One region of the Paraburkholderia atlantica genome, then DNA from elsewhere that is predicted to be linked to it. Evidence: riboswitches for the same ligand, from Rfam matches in the RefSeq annotation. Region 1 holds a riboswitch; the other holds the start of a gene.

Region 1 (7,402 bases):
CGAGCAACGTATCGCGCCGCTGCACGCCGCGCGGCGACTGCCCGAACGTATGCAGGCCATCGCGAATCTGCGCTTCCTTCAGCTCGCACAGCCACGCATCGACGCGCGTGAGCAGCGCGTCTTCATCGTGCTGTCCGTTCGGCGCCGCGAGACTCAGCTCTTCGTGCAGCCGATGCTCGACGATCGTCGTCAGAATCGTGCGACGCAAGAGCTTCGCGCGACGCGCATCGACCATCAAGGCTTCGTAGTATTCGTCGACCTGGCGTTCGAGGTCTTGCAGCGGCCCATAGTTTTCAGCGCGCGTCAGCGGCGGCATCAGATGATCGATGATCACCGCCTGCGCGCGCCGCTTCGCCTGGCTGCCCTCGCCCGGATCGTTGACGATGAACGGATACAGATGCGGCATCGGTCCGAGAATCAGATCGGGCCAGCACGCGTCGCTCAATGCGACGCTTTTGCCCGGCAGCCATTCCAGGTTGCCGTGCTTGCCGACGTGCACGACCGCGTCGATGCCGAACTGATGGCGCAGCCAGAAGTAGAACGCGAGGTAGGCATGTGGCGGTACGAGCTCCGCATCGTGATAGCTCGCGTAGTCGCCTTGCTCGCGGGAACGCGAAGGCTGAATGCCGACGAACACCTGCCCGCAGCGCCAGCCCGCGATCATGAAGCGACCGCGCCGCAGCGTCGGGTCCTGCGCGGGCTTGCCCCAGCGCGCGTTCAACGCGTCGCGCACGCTCGCCGGCAACGCGTCGAAATGCGCGAGGTAGTCGTCGAGTGCAAGGCTTTGCAGGGCCGGACGCAGATCGCGCACCACGGGATCGTTGGTCACGCCTTCGGTCAGCCTGTTCAACAGCGCGTCGCCGTCGTCGGGCAATTCGCCGACACGATAGCCTTCATCGCGCAGCATCGACAGAATGCCGACCACCGACGCCGGCGTATCGAGCCCCACGCCATTGCCGATGCGCCCTTCGCTCATCGGATAGTTCGCGAGAATCAACGCGACTTTCTTGTCGGCGTTATCGAGCGAACGCAGACGGCACCAGCGGCGGCTCAGCTCGGCGAGAAAGCGCACCCGTTCGAGGTCCGGCTGATAGCGGACCACGTCGACCTGCGTATGCGCACAGCGATACGCGAGCCCCTTGAAGCTGATCGCGCGCGTGATGATGCGGCCGTCCACTTCAGGCAGCGCGACGTGCATCGCAATGTCGCGCGAATTGAGGCCGTGGTTGTCCTTCAGCCAGTCTTCGCGATTGCCGCCGCTCAGGATCACCTGGAACACCGGCGCGTCGCCGGCGAGCGCTAGCGGCTCGGGGTCGTCGATCGCGGACGCGGCGAACGCGGTCGTGTTCAGCACCAGCGCGACGCCATGTTGCGCGCACAGCGACTGCACGACATCGCGGCTCATCGCATCCTTCAACGACGTGATCGCAAGCGGCAGCGGATTGAGCCCTTGCGCTTCGAGCGCATCGATCAGCGCATCGAACACCGCGGTATTGGCGGCCTGCAGATGCGCCTTGTAAAACAGAATCGCGACGACCGGTGCGTCCTCGCGCCAACGCGCCTGCCAATCGGCGACGGTGGGCGTATCGCGCTCGGGGTGATACAGCGACGCGGCCGGCAATGCGCGCGGCGGCTCGGGCTCGCTCCCCCAGTCGAATGCGCGATACGCGATGCAGCGCAAAAACGCCTCTGCGTTCTGCGGACCGCCCTCGCGCAGATAGCGCCACAACTGCTGACACAACTCGGCGCTCGCCGTGCTGCGCGCGAGCAGGTTCGGATCTTCCTGCAGGTCGCCGGAAAACATCGCCAGCGTTTGCTGCTTGCGCTGCGCGAGCGCGACGACCTGCTCGATGCCGTACGGCCAATACGCTTCGCCGCCTAGATGATCGACGACGACCACGCGCGCATGCTGCAACACGTCGTCGAGATAGAAATCGACCGAGGCCGGCTGACGCAGATACGTGACGTTCGCGAGCCGCAGGCTCGGGAAGCCATCGCCGAGACGCGGCACCACGCTCGCGAGCAGCGACAGCGTGGTGTCGGCGGAACTGAGCACGATGATATCGGCGGGCTGCTGATCGATGCGGATCACGCCCTGCGTATCGTCGACGAAGCCGCCCGGCGTCGTGCGCAGCAGATGCATGCTGGTGCGTCCGTTATGCCGTCGCGTTCGACGTCGCGCCGAGCGCCGCGTCGAACGCCTGTTGCAGCGCGGGTTGATCGAGGTCTTCGCCGATCAGCACGAAGCGGCTCAACGCGCCGTCGCCGTTTTCGCCCGCCTGCCAGCGCCGGTCGAAGTAGCTGTCGAAGCGCCGGCCCACGCCCTGGATCACGAGACGCATCGCCGCGCCCTGCAGCGCCGCGAAGCCTTTGACACGGTAAATCGCGTGGTTTTCGACCAGCGTCTGCAACGCGGCGAGCGCCGCGTCGCGCGACGGCACCGATGCCTGCACGACGACCGAATCGAATTCGTCGTGGTGATGATCGGGGTCGTCGGCGGAACCGTGGTGGTCGTGACGCAGATGGATCGTCTGTTCCGACGCCGCCTCGAGCCCCAGCAGCGTATGCAGGTCGAGCTGTCCCCGCTGCGCGCGCACGATCTTCACTTGCGGCGGAATCTCAGCGCGGATCGCGGCTTCCACTTCGTGCTGGCGCGCGTCGTCGATCAGATCGGTTTTGTTCAGAATCACCAGATCGGCGGCCGACAACTGGTCTTCGAACAGCTCGTGCAGCGGTGACTCGTGATCGAGATTCGGATCGGCCTTGCGCTGCGCATCGACGGCGACCGGATTATCGGCGAACTGGCCGCTTGCGGCGGCCGGGCCGTCCACCACCGTCACCACCGCGTCGACCGTGAAGCCATTGCGGATCTGCGGCCAGTTGAACGCCTGCACGAGCGGCTTCGGCAATGCGAGCCCCGACGTTTCGATCAGCACGTGATCGAGTTCATCGCGCCGTTCCGCGAGCTTCTCCATCACCGGGAAAAACTCTTCCTGCACGGTGCAGCACAAGCAACCGTTCGCGAGTTCATACAATTGCCCTTCGGTCTCGACGCCGTTTTCATCGCAACCGATACCGCAGCCCTTGAGGATTTCGCCGTCGATGCCGAGTTCGCCGAACTCGTTGACGATCACCGCGATGCGCTTGCCGCCCGCATGCTGAAGAATGTGCCGCAGCAACGTAGTTTTGCCACTGCCGAGAAAGCCGGTGACGATCGTGACGGGAATCTTGCGCAATTGAGTTTGCATCGTGAGGTCCATCCCTTTGCGTTGCATCGGTCTGCCGCAAAGTCCGCGCTTCGGCCTGCATCGGCTGGCGAATGGAGCGAATGAAGCACGCGCAACAGTACCAGCGATCACCAGACACGGGGACGAACGACGGCATTGCCGCGACAACGGAAATTCAGAAAGCGGAACTGAGGTCATGAACGCGCCGCCGCATCCCCGCGGCGGTCGTTCTGCTTCTTCGGGCCGGTATCCGGGCTGGCGAAAGCGCCGCTTCCCCTTCCCGGACGAGTGGTTTCTCGTCCAGTGGTGATATGTCGACGCGACCTTGCGCGAGGACATCGAAGCCGGCACCGCGGCGCCCGGCTATCAAGCCGGAACCGCTTTTCGCTTACCGTTGCGGGGACAGCACAGGTTAGCCGCTCTAGCGCAGATGGCTCCCTGTTTCCCGTTTAACTGCATGCGCAGGAACGCGCACGCGAGCACCCAAAGTGCGTGCGAGTGTAGGCCCGCGGCCTTGCGCAGTCAAGGAACGCACGGTGCCGGAAAGCGCCGCCGACGCTTATCCGGCAAGGCGCCATGTGCTATCGTATGCGCGCGTTTGGTGCCCGCACATGCGCTCGCGTGTGCAGTTAAACGGGAAACAGGCAGCGCCTCGTGCGTTCAACCTGTGCTGTCCCCGCAACGGTAAGCGACCTGCGGCGCGCGATTCGATTCAGCTTCGATTCCGCCGTGCCGCGCATGCGTTTTTTGATGCCACTGTCCTCGCGAATCTGCAAACCGGGACGGGAAGGCGAAGCGCGTGAGGCCGCCAGCCCGGATACCGGCCAGACGCGGAGGCGGCGCCGCATGCATCCGTGCATCAGGTTGCGCCGCCGGCCGCCGGAATCCGCGGGGAACGGATGTGAAGGCGTAGCAGCGCGGCATCGCGCGTGTCGTGGCGTTCTCTCTGAAGAATCCGCCGCGAACCGCACGAGTGGCCGCGCCCGGATTCGCTGTACCGCATGACCTCTATATTCACTGCCGCGTGCACCGTCGCGCGCCGCTTCTCTCCTCCCATCTCCGCATGGCATGCGCCATGCACGCCGCGATGACGCGCGCCTGGCTGATCGGCGCCGGTCCCGGCGACGTCGAACTGATGACGCTGAAGGCCACCCGTGCGCTCGCGCAGGCCGATGTCGTGCTGGTCGACGATCTGGTCAATCCCGACGTACTGCAGTTCGCACGCGCCAACGCGCAAGTCGTGTACGTGGGCAAGCGCGGCGGCCATCCGTCGACGCCGCAAGCCGATATCGTCGCGCAAATGCTCGGGCATCTGCACGCGGGGCGCAGCGTGGCGCGGCTCAAGGGCGGCGATCCGTTCGTGTTCGGCCGCGGCGGCGAAGAGTTGCAGGCGCTGCAGGCGGCGGGCATCGACGTCGACGTGATCAACGGCATCACGGCCGGCATCGCTGCACCCGCGACGCTCGGCATCGCGGTCACGCATCGCGATTACGCACAGGGTGTCGTGTTCGTCACCGGCCACGGCGCCGGCAGCGGCGAGCCGGACTGGGCCGCGCTCGCCGCGACGCGCATGACGCTCGTGATCTATATGGGCATGCGGCGGCTCGGCGAAATCGTCGGCGCGTTGCTCGCGGCTGGGATGTCCGCCGATACGCCCTGCGCGGCGATCGAATCGGCGACGCGACACGACCAGCGTCACGTGCTCGCGCCGCTTCGCGAGTTTGCCGAGGCGGTCGTGCGCGCGGGGCTCGGCTCGCCGGCGATCGTCGTGATCGGCGGCGTGGCTTCGCTCGCGCTTGCGCGTGAAGCGGCCACGCGCGACGGCCGGGTTGATCACGAACAAGCCGCGAGCGCGATCAAAACGCTGAGCGTCGGCATTGGTTGCCGCTTGCACAGCAATGCCGCTGACATCGAAGCCGCCGTGCGCGCAGCACTCGGCTCGAATGCCTTCGAGCAGATCGGCACCATCGCGACGATCGACACCAAAGCCAACGAAGCAGGTCTGCTCGAATTCTGTTCGCGCCATCAACTGCCGCTGCAATTGTTCAGCCGCGAGCAGATCGCCGCCGCACCGGTCGCGTCGCCGTCGGCGGCCGCGCGCGCGCATCTCGGTATCGACGGTGTGTGCGAGCCGTGCGCGTTGCTGGCGGCAGCGGCAGCGAACTCCGCGACTATCGCGCAAAACGCGCGTCTGATCATACGCAAGACGGTGCTCGCCGGCATCACAGTCGCGATCGCGGTGGCGAACGACACCGCACCCGGCGACGTACCGCCCGTCCATCACGCCCCTCAAGACCAGGACCCACGATGAAAACCGATCCCGAATCGCATCAACGCATGACCGAACGCCGCCGCGAAGGCCACGAAAAGAAGCAGGCCAGCGCGACCGTCGAAAAAGGGCTGCTGATCGTCAACACCGGCACCGGCAAGGGCAAGAGCACGGCCGCATTCGGCATGGCCGTGCGGGTGCTCGGCCACGGCATGCGGCTCGGCGTCGTGCAGTTCATCAAGGGCGCGCTGCATACGTCGGAGCGCGATTTCCTCGGCGCGATCGCGCAATGCGATTTCGTCACGATGGGCGACGGCTATACGTGGAACACGCAGAATCGCGAGGCCGACATGGCGACCGCGCGCAAGGGCTGGAACGAAGCGCGGCGGATGATCGAAAGCGGCGACTACCAGATGGTGATCCTCGACGAGCTGAACACCGTGCTGAAGTACGAGTACCTGCCGCTCGACGAAGTGCTCGCCGTGATCAAAGCGCGTGCGCCGATGCTGCATGTCGTCGTGACCGGACGCCATGCGCCCGACGCGCTGATCGAAGCCGCCGACCTCGTCACCGAAATGCGCGCGATCAAGCATCCGTATCGCGAACAAGGTGTGAAGGCGCAGCGCGGCGTGGAGTTCTGAGCGATGTCCGCGTCCCCCAGGCGGACTCGCCCCGCAGCGTGCCCCGCGCTGTTCATCAGCGCGCCCGCTTCGGGACAAGGCAAGACCACGATCACTGCCGCTCTCGCGCGGTATCACCGGCGGCTCGGACGTCGCGTGCGCGTGTTCAAGACCGGACCGGATTTTCTCGACCCGATGATCCTCGCGCGCGCGAGCGGCGCGCCGGTGCTGTCGCTCGATCTATGGATGGTCGGTGAAAACGCGTGCCGCAACCTGCTCGCGCGGGCGGCGCAAGAAGCCGACCTGATCCTGATCGAAGGCGTGATGGGCCTGTTCGACGGCACGCCGAGCAGCGCCGACCTGGCGACCACGTTCGGCGTGCCGGTGCTCGCGGTGATTTCCGCGCAGGCGATGGCGCAGACCTTCGGCGCGCTCGCGTTCGGCCTGGCGCGCTTCAGATCGCAACTGCCGTTTCATGGCGTGCTCGCGAATCGTGTCGGCTCGGCTCGGCACGCGCAGATGCTGCAGGAAGCGCTACCGGCCGAGTTGCGCTGGTGCGGCCACATCGCCGCGAGCGACGAGATCACGCTCCCCGACCGCCACCTCGGCCTGCATCAGGCCGATGAAATCGACGATCTCGAAGCGCGCCTCGAACGCGCGGCCGATACGCTGGCGTCGACTGCGCTCGTCGAACTGCCGCCGCCGGTCGATTTCGGCGCACCGTCGCCCGAGGTGCTGCCGCGTCTGCTCGAAGGCAAGCACATCGCGATCGCGCGCGACGCCGCGTTCTCGTTCATCTATCCGGCCAACCTCGCGCTGCTCGAAGCGCTCGGCGCGCGGCTCAGCTATTTCTCGCCGCTCGCCGACGAAGCGTTGCCCGCCGACACGCATGCGCTCTATCTGCCCGGCGGCTATCCCGAGCTGCATATGGCGGTGCTCGCGAGCAACGTGAACAGCGCCGCATCGATTCGCGCGCACGTCGAGGCGGACAAACCGGTGGTCGCCGAATGCGGCGGCATGCTCTACCTGTTCGACACCCTGACCGACACGCAAGGCACGAGCACGCCGATGCTCGGCCTGTTGCCCGGTCACGCGACGATGCAAACGCGCTTCACGTCGCTCGGCATGCAGCAGATCGACGGCATCCACGGCACGCTGACCGGCCACACGTTCCATTACTCGAAGCTCGCGACACCGCTCGCGCCGCAGCGCTTCGCCACGCGCGCGCACAGCGACGCGCCCGGCGAAGCGGTGTTCCGCGTAGGCCCGATTGTGGCAACCTATAT
Region 2 (7,402 bases), on a different replicon from region 1:
AGCGGCTGCTCGCGGCCGCGGAAGGGTTGAGGCCGCTCGCGCAGAGCCTCGCGCGCGGCGAGGCGGGCGTGCTGTCGCTCGCATTCGTGTCGACCGCGGATTACGGCCTGCTGCCGCTCCTGCTGCGCGATTTCGGCGCGCGGCATCCGCGCGTGCGGCTCGAGCTGACGGAGGCGACCAGCGACGTGCAGGTCGAGGAACTGATGGCTGGGCGTATCGACGCGGGCCTGGTCATCGCACCGCTGCCGTCGCGGCATGCGGCGCAGCTGTCATGGCTGCCGATCGCACGCGAGCCGCTGGTGATCGCGATGTCGACGGAGATGGCGCAACGCTTGCAAGGCGGCATGAACAAAAACGGCAAGGGCAGGCCAAATGAAGACCCCGCCGCCGAATGGCTCGATACGCCCGTCAGCCTGCGCGATCTCGGCGACGCGCCGCTCGTGGTCTTCCCAAGACGTCTCGCGCCAGGCTTTTATGACATCATTATGGATTGCTACGGCGTCGCCGGCCTCGCGCCGCGGATCGGCCAGGAGGCGATCCAGATGCAGACCATCGTGAGTCTCGTGTCGGCCGGCATGGGCGTCGCACTGGTGCCGCAATCGTTGCGTAACCTGCGGCGCACGGGCGTCGTGTATCGGCCCCTGTCCGAGTCGGTGCCCGCAATCGAAACGGGCCTCGTCTGGCGCACCGACGAGGTCAGCCCGGTGCTGGCGGGCTTCATCGATATCGTGCGCGCGCATGCGGCGAGCGTGGCGTCGCGTGTCTAGATCCCGCTTTTTATTCCCGTAAAACTGCTTTCGAACCTGAACTGCCCATAACTACACGATGCTCATTCACCCGAATTTCGACCCTGTCGCCATCCATCTGGGGCCGCTCGCCGTACGCTGGTATGGCTTGATGTACCTCGTCGCGTTCGTCGCGGCGATCGTCGTCGCCCGGCTGCGGCTGCGGCTGCCGTACGTCGCCGCGCAAGGCTGGACCGCGAAGGACATCGACGACATGCTGTTCTTCGGCGTGCTGGGTACGATCCTCGGCGGCCGGCTCGGCTATGTGCTGTTCTACAAGGCCAGCTTCTATTTCGCGCATCCGCTCGACATCTTCAAGGTGTGGGAAGGCGGCATGTCGTTTCACGGCGGCTTTCTCGGCGTCACGATCGCGATGATGCTGTTCGCGTATCAGCGCAAGCGGTCGTGGCTGCAGGTCACCGACTTCGTCGCACCGATGGTGCCCACGGGCCTCGCGGCAGGCCGGCTTGGCAACTTCATCAACGGCGAACTGTGGGGCCGGGTCACCGATCCGGCCGCGCCGTGGGCGATGCTGTTCCCCGGCGCCGCGCCCGACGACGCCACCTGGCTCGCCGCGCATCCGCAACTGGCCGCGCAATGGCATCTGAACGAAGTGTTTGCGCAATATCACATGCTTCCGCGGCATCCGTCGGAGCTGTACGAGATCGCGCTCGAAGGCGTGGCGCTGTTTTTCGTGCTGATCTTCTTCTCGCGCAAGCCGAAGCCACTCGGCGCGATTTCCGCGATGTTCCTGATCGGCTATGGCCTCGCGCGCTTCACAGTCGAATTCGCGCGCGAGCCGGACGATTTCCTCGGCCTGCTCGCGATGGGGCTGTCGATGGGTCAATGGCTGTCGCTGCCGATGATTCTCGCGGGCATCGGCCTGATGGTGTGGGCGTATCGCCGTGGGCGTCGCGAGCCGGCGCAGGCGGTCGGCGCGAACTGACCTGTGCCCCGGCTGGCGTAGCGAACGCTGCATGAAAAAACGCCACGGCATCGATGGATGCCGTGGCGTTTCTCTTTGATGCGCTGGCGTACGCGCGTGCGCGTCACTTCATCTGCACCGACCCCGACACGTTGACCGTCACCGTCGACGTACCGCCTTCGAGCGGCATCGGCGCGTTCTTCGCGTCGGCGCCCATCGCGCGTGCGCTCATCATCATCATCGGACGCGGCATCACGCCACTGTGATTCACGTTGACCTCGCGGATCGAATAGCCGCTAAAGCCGAACGCCTGCGAAGAAGCCGCGGCCTGCTCGCGAAACGATTTGATCGCCTCGCCGCTGAGCCGCTGTTCGGCGGCGCGCTGCGCTTCCGGCGACAGCGAGAAACGCACGTTGCCCACCTGCATGATCGATGCCATCTGTCCGGCGAGCTTCGAGGCCGCGGCGAAGTCGCGCGATTCGAGCACGACTTCCGTGCGGCCGCGCCACGCCGAGATGCGTCCGTCGCGGTCCGTCGACGGGAAGATCGAGAACGCGCCCGAGCGCGCGGTCACGCCGGCGACGCCGCGCGCTTTCTGCAATGCCGCGTCGGCGCGTTGGTTCAGCGTCGATGTCAAGGCCGACGGCTCGCTCGCTTCCTGCTCGTAAAACAGCGTGATTTCGACTTCGTCCTGCGGGACTTCGGCGCTCGCCTGCGCATTCAGAGACAGCACTCCCGAAGGCTGCGGCATCATGGTCTGCGCGCGAGTGGGCGCCGAGTTCAGCGCGAGCGCCACAGGCGCGCCAAAGGCGAGCGCGAGTGCAAGGGCCCGTGCGGGTTTTGTCGTCATGGCTGGAATCCTTGTTTGAGCAGGTTGTGCACGTTCGACGCGAGCGCCGCGTGATGACGCAATGTGGCGCGCGGTTTGACGGTTGCGCGGGCGAATGGATCGGGTGCCGTCTAGCGGTTGGTCCGAGCTCGCGCTTTCGTCGTCCGATTAGGCGGGTTTTACCGACGCTTGGTTCCCCAATTAGCGCTTCGCCGCCGCATCGGAAACGACGACCTGGACGCGATCACGACAGTGCCCGCGTCGCGCATTTGCCGTTAAACCAGCTGTTTAGTGATGAAGCGCCATTCGGCGTCGGTCACCGGCGTGATCGATAGACGGTTGCCTTTGGCGAGCACGCGCATGTTCTGCAATTCGGCATGCTCGCGTAGTGCGGCAAGCGAAATCAGCGGGATTTTCTTCTTGAACACGACGTCGACGAGCATCCAGCGCGGCGTTTCCGGCGACGATTTCGCGTCGTAGTACGGACTCTTTTTATCGAACTGCGTCGGGTCCGGATACGCGGTCGACGAGACTTCCGCGATACCCGCGATGCCAGGCTCCGGACAGCTCGAATGGTAGAAGAGCACGCCGTCGCCGACCTGCATCACGTCGCGCATGAAGTTGCGCGCCTGATAGTTGCGCACGCCGGTCCACGGCAACGTGCGATGCGGTGCGTTGGCGAGGTCGTCGATGCTTGCTTCGTCCGGTTCGGACTTCATCAGCCAGTAGCGCATGAATCGGAGTGAGCGTATGAGATTGAACGAGGCGCGACAATAGCGGGCGCGTGCGGAAAAGCCCCTGAAACAGGCACTCAAACGAAAAAACGACGACCAAAGAAAAACGGCATCGAACCGAAGTCCGATGCCGTTCCAGATAAGGTCCCCGCCTTAGCCGCTAGGCCGGCATCCTGAACCGAGGGTTCAGAATTGGTCGCAGTTAGCAACACTTCGGGTACATCAGACAGAGTGACGCGCACACCCGTGCTACAAATTTCCGCAACCGTGCACATGGCATTGGTTCAAGGAATATATGACCTTGGCGAACCAGGCAGGGAAGCTAAACCGATGAAGCTACAACACAAACCGTTGAACAACTGACCGGTTCAAAACCGGCCCGCTATTGAGTCAACTACTGCTTACTGCATGCTGTACTGCTCAATCACAGTACCTAGTTGTTCGTTCATTTGCTGCATTGTACGCCGGATTTCTTCAGCAGGAAATGCTTCTCCGTGTCGCACACTGCTTTGCAGCTTAAGCAGTTCCGATGCCAGCGACAGCGCGGCCATCACCGCGATGCGATCGGTGCCGCGCACGTTGCTGCCGCTGCGAATTTTCTTCATCTCGGCGTCGACGCGCGCGACCGCCTCGAGCAGCGCGCCTTCCGTTTCCGGCGAACAGGCGAGACGGTAGGGTACTTCGAGAATCGATACTTCGATCTGCTTGGTGGTCATGCGCTTTCTCCGTGTCGGCTCACGTCGCTTTCCGCTTCCTCGTGTTCGGGCTGGGCGGACTCGAGCAGATCGAGCTGGTTATCCGGTTCGCTGCTCGCGCGTGCGCGCGGCAATTTTTCGAGAATCGCATTCAGGCGCACCTGAGCGTCGTCGATCTTGGCGGACAGCGCGTCGCGTTCAGCTTGCAGTGCGTCGCGCTCGGCACGCAATTGTGCGAGTTCGGTGTGCGTGGCTTGTACTTCGGCACGCGTTTGCGCGAGCTGCTCTTCGAGCGCGATCCGCGCTTCGTTGTGGCGCTGGCTGATCGCAATCAGCTTGCCGATGTTCTGGGAGAGTGATTCGAGTTCGGTGAGCATGTGCTGCGTCCTCTAAAGACATCGCATTTTAGCGCGGAATATTACAGGTTCCGACAATTGTCTCGTTTCGAGACGTAACAGCATCGCTTCGTGCAGGTTCGTTGCGAGTCGTGTCGTCGACCATAAGATAAGAGGCCGGCAATCCGTCGGACAATAACCTGCATTCAACAGAACGGCTTGCGCTCCGGGGGACCTTTCTTGACGCCCCGCGAGGTCGCTCCTACACTTCCCGCACTCTGGTGCCCGCGCGCGCTTTTCGGCGCGCGCAGTTAAACGGGAAGCAGGGCGCGCGCGGTGCCAAAACCGGATGCGCGAACCTGCGCTGCCCCCGCAACGGTAAACGACCGCATGTGATGTGCTCATGCAGGTCGGTCCTAATTGCAAGGTTGGAAGTTCAACCTGCGAGTGTGCCACTGCGCGTCACGCGTGGGAAGGCGGGATCGATGTGTCGTAGCCCGGATACCGGCCAGAAAAGAGGGACGTCCCCGCGAAAACGTTAAACAAGGGGACGCCTCGTGACGCGTCGGCCCGCGGGGAAGCAGGCCGCGCACGCTATCCACAGGAATGTCATCCCATGCTGTCCCCCATCGCCCGCGCGACGCTGCTCGCGTTCGCGAGTCTGCCGCTCGTCGTGCATGCGCAAAGCGCCGAGTCTGTGTCTTCATCGTCCGCTACGGATGCCAGCAGCGCGAACGCCGCAAACGTTGCCGATGCGGCCAATCCCCCTTCCGCCGATGCGTCGGGCAACGTGCTGTCGCCGATCGTCGTGACCGCACAACGCGGAGCGCAAGCGTTGCGCGACGCGATCCCGCAGACCACGCAGTTCGATCAGCAGGACATCGCCGACACGACCGCGACCGATCTGCCCGGCCTGTTGCGACTCGCGCCGGGCGCGCAGATCTCGCGCACGGGTGGCCCCGGTTCGACTACGAGCCTCTTTCTGCGCGGTGCTTCGTCGACGCAATCGCTGCTGCTGATCGACGGCGTGCGCGTCGATTCGGTCAGTCTCGGCTCCGCTCAGCTCGCACAGATTCCGCTCGACCAGGTCGATCACGTCGAAGTAGTGAACGGCAACGTTTCGGCGTTGTACGGCTCGGGTGCGATCGGCGGCGTCGTGCAGGTGTTCACGAAAGACGGCGGCGCTCATCCGCCGCGTTTCAATTTCTCGGTCGGTTACGGCAGCTATCACACGCAGACGCAAACGGCCGGCGTGAACGGCGCGCTCGATCAGGAGGGCCGCACGACCTTCAACATCTCGCTCGCGCGCACGAAGGACGACGGCTTTTCGTCGCTCAATCCGCTCGAGGCGCCGGCCGCGAATCCGAACGCGAACGGCAATCTGAACGAGAGCATCAGCGCGTCGCTGCGCCACAAGTTCACCGACAAGTGGGATGCGGGCGTCAGCTACTTCCAGTCGAACAACAACAACAGCTACGACAATGCGTACGGCGTGCCGACCGATCTGAACAACCTCTATAGCAAGGTGCGTCAGATGTCGGTGTTCGCGAACGGCAAGCTGACCGACTGGTGGACCACCCACTTCACGCTCGCCGAGGGCGACGACCGCAGCGTATCGAACACCAATGGCATCTACGACGACCGCTTCGATACCGACAATCGCCAGTACACGTGGCAGAACGATTTCGCGCTCGCCGCGAACCAGAAGCTGCAATTCGGCTACGAGCATCTCGACCAGACTCTCGACTCCGACACCTTCGCCGCGCCCGACCGTCATGTCGATTCGGTCTTCGGGGGTTACAGCGCGCGCTTCGGGCGCAATCAGATTCAGGCCAACGTACGCCGCGACCAGTACTCCGATTTCGGCGGAGCGAACAGTTACTATCTCGGCTACGGTTTCGACATCACGTCGCACTGGAAGGTAACCGCAAGCTATTCGGATGCGTTCCGCGCGCCGAGCTTCGACGATCTGTACTATCCGATCAGCGGCAACCCGTCGATCCAGCCCGAGCGCAGTCACTCGGTCGAAGCCGCTTTGCAGTACGCGACCGATGCGCTCGGCGTGATGCGTCTGAACGCATTCCAGACGCGCTATACGAATCTGATCAACTACGTGCAGACGATCCCCGGCATCTATCTCGCGGAGAACGTCGGCCATGCGAAGGTGCAGGGACTCGAAGGATCGTGGAGCGGTCATGTCGGCAAGACCGACGTACGCGCGACGTTCACGGTGCAGAACCCGGTCGATCTCGACAGCGGTACCGACCTCGTACGGCGCGCCCGACGCTTCGGGTCGTTCGCGGTGAACCGCAGCATCGGTGGATGGCGGGTTGGCGGCGAGTGGATCGTCAGCGGTCCGCGTACCGACAGCACCGGCAACCTCGGCGGCTATGGCATCGTGAATCTGTCCGCGCGCTACAACATCACGAAGGCGTGGTACGTCAGCGCGCAAATCGACAATCTGTTGAACAAGGACTATGAAACGGCCTACTCGTATAACTCGCCGCGACGCGGTGCCTATGTCACGCTCGGCTGGCAGCAGCAGTGACGCGCGCGCCGGGTTGGCCGCATGCGTGAGCGCACGCGGATGAGTCGCGCGTCCGGTTCTCTATCCGCCGCGCTGGCAACGCCGCGCCCGATGAACGCGAAACGCGCGGCCGCGATCTGGCTCGGGCTCACGCTCGCGGCCGTCGCGCTGCTCGGCGCGTCGCTGGTGCTCGGCAGCGTGCCGCTCCCGCCGTCGCGTGTGCTTGCGGCGCTCGTGCCAACGCACACGTTCGGCGCCACGGGCACCGACGATCTCGCCGGCGAAATCGTGCGCACGTTGCGTTTGCCGCGCGCGCTCGCGGGCTTCGCGTGCGGCGCATTGCTCGCGCTCGCCGGCGCGCTGCTGCAGGTGCTGCTGCGCAATCCGCTGGCCGAGCCGTACGTGCTCGGCGTGTCGGGCGGCGCGGCCACCTTCGCGCTGGTCGCGATGATCGCGGGCGGCGCATGGTGGATCGTCGATGCGAGCGCGTTCGCGGGTGCGTTCGTGTCGATCCTGCTGGTGCTCGGCCTCGCGCGTCGCGAACTGTGGCGCGGCGAGCCGCAGGACACGTC

The links. A riboswitch is a leader RNA that binds a small molecule or an ion and turns the genes downstream of it on or off. The one in region 1 is predicted to bind cobalamin.
Region 2: another riboswitch for cobalamin. It lies ahead of BC1002_RS03515 (TonB-dependent receptor domain-containing protein); the one in region 1 lies ahead of cobW (cobalamin biosynthesis protein CobW).

Annotation. Positions count from the first base shown of each region.
Region 1 is NC_014118.1:655,175-662,576, reverse strand. It holds gene cobN (cobaltochelatase subunit CobN) at 1-2,143, opposite strand, end outside; gene cobW (cobalamin biosynthesis protein CobW) at 2,157-3,248, opposite strand; cobalamin riboswitch at 3,452-3,729, opposite strand; cobalamin riboswitch at 3,810-4,070, shown strand; partial or broken gene cobA (uroporphyrinogen-III C-methyltransferase) at 4,315-5,040, shown strand; gene BC1002_RS39550 (cobalamin biosynthesis protein) at 5,083-5,538, shown strand; gene cobO (cob(I)yrinic acid a,c-diamide adenosyltransferase) at 5,535-6,137, shown strand; gene BC1002_RS19015 (cobyrinic acid a,c-diamide synthase CobB) at 6,141-7,402, shown strand, end outside.
Region 2 is NC_014117.1:776,282-783,683, forward strand. It holds gene BC1002_RS03485 (LysR family transcriptional regulator) at 1-767, shown strand, start outside; gene lgt (prolipoprotein diacylglyceryl transferase) at 826-1,731, shown strand; gene BC1002_RS03495 (SIMPL domain-containing protein) at 1,835-2,560, opposite strand; gene BC1002_RS03500 (EVE domain-containing protein) at 2,815-3,273, opposite strand; RNA gene ssrS (6S RNA) at 3,415-3,596, opposite strand; gene BC1002_RS03505 (cell division protein ZapA) at 3,675-3,989, opposite strand; gene BC1002_RS03510 (ATPase) at 3,986-4,345, opposite strand; cobalamin riboswitch at 4,566-4,830, shown strand; gene BC1002_RS03515 (TonB-dependent receptor domain-containing protein) at 4,920-6,851, shown strand; gene BC1002_RS03520 (FecCD family ABC transporter permease) at 6,891-7,402, shown strand, end outside.